Regions from separate parts of the Hoeflea sp. genome, predicted to be linked through region 1. Evidence: riboswitches for the same ligand, from Rfam matches in the RefSeq annotation. Region 1 holds a riboswitch; the other holds the start of a gene.
The links. Region 1 has a riboswitch for thiamine pyrophosphate ahead of thiM (hydroxyethylthiazole kinase). Riboswitches for the same ligand answer to the same signal wherever they lie in the genome.
Positions count from the first base shown of each region.

Region 2: linked by a shared signal. The riboswitch ahead of thiD (bifunctional hydroxymethylpyrimidine kinase/phosphomethylpyrimidine kinase) and the one ahead of thiM (hydroxyethylthiazole kinase) in region 1 are both predicted to bind thiamine pyrophosphate.

Region 1 is NZ_CFHWAF010000021.1:25,987-29,485, reverse strand. It holds gene thiD (bifunctional hydroxymethylpyrimidine kinase/phosphomethylpyrimidine kinase) at 1-656, shown strand, start outside; gene tenA (thiaminase II) at 653-1,330, shown strand; TPP riboswitch at 1,323-1,411, shown strand; gene thiM (hydroxyethylthiazole kinase) at 1,453-2,235, shown strand; gene thiE (thiamine phosphate synthase) at 2,226-2,876, shown strand; partial or broken gene AC5E6N_RS06215 (P-loop NTPase) at 3,005-3,088, opposite strand; gene AC5E6N_RS06210 (glutamine amidotransferase) at 3,393-3,499, opposite strand, start outside.
Region 2 is NZ_CFHWAF010000075.1:14,739-18,237, reverse strand. It holds partial or broken gene AC5E6N_RS14980 (MG2 domain-containing protein) at 1-1,303, opposite strand, end outside; TPP riboswitch at 1,417-1,506, shown strand; gene thiD (bifunctional hydroxymethylpyrimidine kinase/phosphomethylpyrimidine kinase) at 1,502-2,320, shown strand; partial or broken gene AC5E6N_RS14970 (oxidoreductase) at 2,433-2,648, opposite strand; gene AC5E6N_RS14965 (oxidoreductase) at 2,645-3,499, opposite strand, start outside.

The DNA.
Region 1 (3,499 bases):
TTGTCGCTGCACAGATCGATAGCGTTTTCTCCGATGTGCGCGTCGATGCGTTGAAAATTGGCATGGTTCACAAGGCCGATGTCGCCGCCACAATCGTCGATCGCTTGCAACGATATGAGGCCGCCAACATTGTCCTCGATCCCGTGATGGTGGCGAAGAGCGGCGATCGGCTGCTTGATGATGCGGCGATTGCAAAGATCCGTGATGAGCTCTTGCCCCTTGCCAGCGTCGTCACGCCCAATCTGCCGGAAGCCGGCGTGCTGCTCGGGCGCGATGCGCCAAAAACACTCGACGCCATGGACGATGCCGTGCGCGCGCTCCATGAACTCGGACCTTCCTATGTTCTGCTGAAGGGAGGGCATCTGGAAGGGGCCGGCAGCTCCGACCTGCTGTTCAATGGCAAAGACGTCATTGAACTGAAAGCCGGTCGCATTGCGACGAAGAACACGCATGGGACGGGTTGCACGCTATCAGCCGCCATTGCGGCGCTACTGCCAATATCCCATTCCGTCGAAGACGCCGTTGAGGAAGCGAAGCGCTACATCACGGGCGCTATTCGAGAGAGCGGCCAGCTCGATGTGGGTCATGGCAATGGGCCGGTGCATCACTTCCATGCGCTTTGGCCGGAACATGCACAGGAGCGTCAAACCGAATGAACTCGTTTACACAGCGGGCCTGGATGGAATCCGCGTTGCTGCGGGAGGGCATTCTCAGCCTTCCATTCAACCGCCAACTAGCGGATGGAACACTGTCCCAGGAGCGATTCCAGTTCTACATGATCCAGGACGCACTCTATCTTGAGCAGTATTCGCGAGCACTGGCCATCGCCGCGGCGAAGGCCCCTGATCCTGACGCGATGCAGCGTTTCGCCCATGCGTCCGAGGAAGCCCTCGTCGTTGAGCGGGCGCTGCATGGGGGCTTCTTCGAGAAGTTCGGTGTCGATCCCCATGAAGCGGCTGCGGCAGAGCCGTCCCCGACTTGTTACGGCTACACGAATTTTCTTTTGTCGGTCGCTCACGTCGGGAGCTACGAGGAACTCGTCGCTGCCATCCTGCCATGCTTCTGGATTTATTGGGACGTTGGCAATGAGATAGCCAAGGAGGCGGAAGCCGATAATCCGTACCACGCGTGGATCGACACCTATTCCGATGCCGGGTTCGGCGAAGCGGTGGAAGCCGTCATTGCCATCACGGACCGGGCGGCGGCCGCGAGCACGGACAACCGGCGGGAGGCGATGTTACGCGCCTTTAGGAAATCGACCCAGTACGAGTGGATGTTCTGGGACAGCGCATTCCGCATGGAGGACTGGCCAGTAGAGACGACAGCATAGCCAGGGGCGCCTTCGGGCTGAGACGAACCCTTTGAACCTGAACCAGATCATGCTGGCGTAGGAAGGCGGTAAATCGAATTCTATCGGTTTTATTTGGCCTTCTTACCCACCAAGGAGGCCGAATGACTCCCGATACCTGCCTAGCTGAACTGCGCCGCTCGGCGCCATTAGTTCATTGCATCACGAACTTCGTCGCCATGAATGTCTCGGCCAATGTCGTTCTGGCGGCAGGCGCATCACCGGCGATGATCCATGCCGAGCAAGAGGTCGCTGACTTCGTTCCTGTTGCCAGTGCTCTAACGATCAATATCGGTACCCTCTCGGAGCCCTGGCTTTCGGCGATGTTGCGTGCGGCAGATGCGGCGCATGAGAGTCAAATACCTTGGGTTTTTGACCCTGTCGCCCATTTCGCAACGCGATACCGCCGCGTGGCGGCGCAGAGCCTCTTGGCAAAGACGCCAACCATTATCCGGGGCAATGCCTCAGAGATCATCGCATTGGAGGGCGGGTCGGAGGCGGGCAAGGGCGTCGACGCCGGGGACAGCGTTGCTTCTGCTCAGTCCTCGGCCGTGGCTTTGGCCCGTCAGGCAAGCTGCGTCGTCGCGGTAACTGGGGCCGAGGACTTTGTAACTGATGGTGTTCGCAATGCGTGTGTAACCGGCGGTTCTGATTTCATGCCGAAGGTTACGGCGCTTGGCTGCTCTTTGACCGCGCTGATGGGCGGCTATGTCGCGGTGGCGGCGCCATTCGAAGCCGCATTGGCTGCGCTCGTCCATTTTGCCGAGGCAGGCGCGCGCGCCGAAGCACAGGCAAGTGGACCGGGTAGCTTCGCCGTGCATTTCCTGGATGCGCTGGCGGCTGTCCGTCCGGAGGATATGGACCAGGAACGGATCAAATGCGACTGACACGGAGCAAGCTGCGTCTGTATTTGGTGACAGATACCGACCTTTGCGCGACGCAAGGCATGGTCGCGACGGTTCAGGCTGCTGTTGCTGGTGGCGTAACAATGGTCCAGTTGCGCGATAAAGAAGCGAGAACAGCCAGCCTTGTTGATATGGCTCGTGCTCTCAAAGCCGCTCTCGCCGGCAGCGGCGTGCCATTGGTCATCAATGATGACATCGATGCGGCTTTGATATCAGAAGCAGACGGGTGTCATGTGGGGCAAGGCGATGTGGACGTGGCCGAGGCGCGGCAGCGGCTTGGGCCAGATCGGTTCCTTGGCTTGTCTTGCGAGACCGAGACCCATGTTAAAGCGGTCGATACCGACGCGGTGGACTATCTCGGCATTGGCACTGTTTTCGCCACCGATACAAAACCCGATCACACGCCTCCAATTGAACTTGTCGGCCTCAAGGCGCTTTGTTCGCTGTCGGCGCTGCCAACCGTCGCCATAGGCGGCCTTAAAGCACGACACACCCGGTCGGTTTTACAGGCCGGTGCGGATGGCTTGGCCGTGTCGTCCGCCATTTGCGGTGTTCCCGATCCGGCTGCTGCCGCGCGTGAATTTTTTGATTGCTCCGAGGTGTCCCTGCATGACCGGTGGTGATTAATCGGTTCGTCTCCTGCGGTGACAACTTCCGCATCGAGAGGTATTGCGCCCGGAAACGGCGTGCCGAGTTGGCGGCTCATGCGTTCACCGCCGCCATGCCGAAAGATGTCTGTTGTCTCGCCGTACAGCGCCAGATTGACCGCCACGGTAGATTTGCCCACGCCTCCCTTGGCGCTGCCAATGGCGATGATGTGACCGATCCCCGGGAGCGCGTCGGGTCTGGCGGATGATTGAGGCAACTGCCCATGGGCGGCGGGCTGACCCCCATTTGTGTTGCCTGATAGCTAGTTTTAGATGAAGTGACATCCTTAAGTAAAACCCACACCGCCGCCCGGATAGGACCGGCTTTCCCGGAATCGCCCCACTCATCGGTCGAGAACATAGCGCCGGGCGCTTTTGCCACCCAACCGACGAAGCTCCAAAAGTCGCATGACGCCCGGGCCCGGAACTGGGTGATCTCCAAAACGCTTCAAAACTTGGCGTCCAGCAAGGACGACCGATACGTTGGCGCTCCTATCGGGATGCGGCCCATCCGATCATGTTGGCGAACAATGTCTGATAGCCCGGCCAGTCGAGAAAAGCCGGCGGCAGCCAATGTTCGCTCATGTCCGAGGTCCACG
Region 2 (3,499 bases), on a different contig from region 1:
GCGATCCCTGCCAGACCTTCTCACCCAGTTCCTGGCGGATCGTGTCGGCATCATAGGCATCGAGCTGGCGCAGGAACCGCGACCTGGCCATGACAGGCGCCAGGGACCGGTCGCCGATGCGATAGAGTTCAAGCTCCACCGCATCCGTATTGATGCTGACGACGGGAACGCCCTTGCGCCCGGCGCCCGGAAGCACAAAACGGTCGCCGTCGAAACGCACGCTCGGCGCGCGGTCGCGGACATAGGCGCTGATCGTCACCGGCGCTTCAAGGATCTCGCCGATTTCCGCCGGCAAGCCGGACCTCAGCGTCAACCGGTAGGTCTTGCCGTGATCGAGACCGCCGACGCAGATCTCCTGGCCCTTGGCGGTCACGTCGCGTCCCGCGCGCCCGTCCAGGCTCACATAGGACGCATAGTCGACGCCAGCCGGCATGAGCGGATCGGAAAACCGGACGCAAAGGCGCGCGGTGGCGCTGTCGGCATCGACCGTATGTTCAACGACACGAAAACCCTTTCTGGACCGAAGATCCTGAAAATCGGCCCGCACGCGCGGCGAATCCACCAGTGCAAGGCTCTCCTTGTAGGCCTCCAGCGCGGGCCGGAACTGCTGGCGCACTTCCAGCGCCCTGGCCAGAAGATCGAGCGCCTGCGCGCGCTGCGGGGCGTTGCGCGAAAGTTCATAGGCATTCAGCGCCGCCGAGGTCGCGGTGCGCTGCAGCGAATAATCGTTCCGGCTTCCGGCGTAGAGGGTGTTCAGCGCGGCATGGGAAAGGTTCAACCACAAATCGACATCGTCCGGATCGATGCTGATGGCAACGCCGAATGATTCGACTGCCGCAGCCGGATTGCCGTCCGCCAGTGCGTTCCGTCCGGCGGCCACCGCTGAGGCAAGGCCGATCTCGGAATAGCGGCGGGCAGTGAGTTCGGATCTTTTCTGAGCGGCCTCCGTGAAAAGGCCCCGACCGAGAAAGGAAAGGTCCGGCGGTGCGCCGATATCGGCTCCGTCCGGACCCGTGACAATCCTGCCCGCCACCGCGCCCTCAAACGGCTCGAGCAGGTTGAAATCGGATTTCAGGAAACACCATTATGCCCTGGTGTTGAAGGTAAAGGCGCGGCAATCCCCGTCGGAGAGGCAGATGGACTTGCATTCGTCCAGCGTGACGTCCTTCTCGGCCCGCAGATCGAACCCGTAATAGTCGGCATTGTCGACCGTCTCGATGCGGCGCGTTTCCGCCGCCAGCGCCGTTGACGCGGCAGCCAGGCCGGCAACAAGAACAGCAATGGTTCCAAGGGGCTTCAACATCTCATTCTCCCATCACGGATGCTGTGCAAGCAACGCAGGAAACTGCGAAAATTTCAAGACAGCGGGACAATAAAGCAGTGGTTGCTTGACATAGCGGCAATGCCGGGGTGGAGTGCGGGGAACCGGGGTGCCGAAAGGCTGAGATCAAACCCGTTGAACCTGATTCGGATAATGCCGGCGAAGGGAGTTGAGCCGCCCGTGACTGTTGCGAATATTCTGGCCATTGCCGGTTCCGACCCGTCCGGCGGCGCCGGCATCCAGGCCGATCTGAAGACCATCCAGGCAAACGGCGGTTACGGCATGGCCGTCATCACGGCGCTGACGGCCCAGAACACCAAGGGCGTCACCGGCATTCACGAGGTTCCGGCACAATTCGTCGAACGGCAGATCATGACCGTCGCCGAGGATGTCCGTATCGACGCGGTGAAGATCGGCATGCTGGCAAATGCCGAAATCATTCGCACGGTCGCCGGATGCCTGCGTCATCTCGAAGATGTGCCGGTGGTGCTCGATCCGGTCTGTGTCGCGACAAGCGGTGCGCGGCTGATCGCACCCGACGCCATCAACGCCCTGAAGACCGAGCTTGTGCCGATGGCCGATATTCTGACGCCGAATATTCCGGAGGCCGGTGAACTTCTGGGATGCAGCGCTCCGAAAAACCATCTCGATATGGCGGACGCCGCACAGCGGCTTCACACGCTCGGCCCGCGATCCGTCTTGCTGAAGGGCGGGCATCTGAAGGGACCCATGTGCCGCGATGTTCTGGCCGAGACGGGCAAACGCCCGTACTGGTTCGAGGACGAACGGATCGACACGCCAAACACCCACGGAACCGGCTGCACGCTTTCATCCGCGATCGCAACGCGTCTGCCCGGATGCGGGACCCTGTTTGAAGCGGTATGCACGGCAAGGGCCTATCTGCGCGGTGCCATCAGGCACGGCCACACACTGAGCGTCGGCCACGGCCATGGCCCGGTTTTTCACGGCTGGCTGCAGACCATGGGATCAAATATTTAGCCCGCGGCAAGCGCGCGAAGACGTTCGATCATATCATCGTCGACATCGATCCCGTCGCGACGGTTTTTTAACGAGAGCCGACTTGGACAGTCCCGGAATATGGACATTGTAATCCCCGTGTCAGTACCGCTGCCGCATGCACCGGAACCGGCTCGACCACGATCATCCCGGCCCCGCCGATCGCCCGCTCGCGATAATACTCGGTGTGCTGCGGCCCGGGATAGCCGTCCTGCGCCATATTGGTGGTATGCGCGCCGAAGACGACGCGGTTGCGCAACGTTTTGTGGCGCAGCTGCGCCGGCCTGAAGATATGCCGGAAGGCGCTCAAAGGTCCTTCACCAGCCGCAGGGCGTCGTAGATCGCGGCATGGGTGTTGCGGGCCGACACCGCATCGCCGATCCGGAAAAGCAGAAATGCGCCCTCGCCGTTGCGCTGCAAATCCTGCGGCCGCCCCTCGATCAGCGCGTCATAGTCGACGGCACCAAGGTTCGAACTCATCGATTTGAGTTCGAAATAGAGCTCATCCAGCGGCAGCGTGCCGTAGTTGAGCACCACCTGATCGTAGCGCGCTTCAAGCCTATGGTCGGAATAATCCGTTCCGATCAGGGCGGCCAGCTTGTTGCCGTCGCGCCGCACATCCAGCAGCCGGCGGGCCACCGTGAATGTCACATCCTTGTCCTGCAGGGCGCGCATATAGGGCACGAGGTTCATGCCCATGATGTCGGGAGCAAAGACGCGGTCGGGCGTCATGACTTCCACCTTCGATCCCGCGACGGCCGCGATTTCGGCAGCCTGAAGCCCCGGATGATCGCCGCTTTCGTCGTAAATCAGCACCGTGCCTGCGGGCTTGACGTCGCCGGAAATGATGTCCCAGCTCGTCACCACGTTTTCCTGCTCGTCCGACTGTTCGAAAAGCCGCGTGTTGGGCATGCCGCCGGTGGCGATGATCACGACGTCCGGGTCTTCCGCGGTGATGTCATCGGTCTGCGCCCAGCTGTTGAAATGAAACACCACGCCCCGCGCGGTGCACTGGCTCATGCGCCAGTCGATGATCGAGATCATCTCCCGCCGCCTTGGCGATTGCGCGGTCAGCCGGACCTGGCCGCCGGGGTCCGGCGCGGCTTCGAAAACGACCACGTCATGACCGCGCTCGGCGGCCACGCGGGCCGCTTCCAGTCC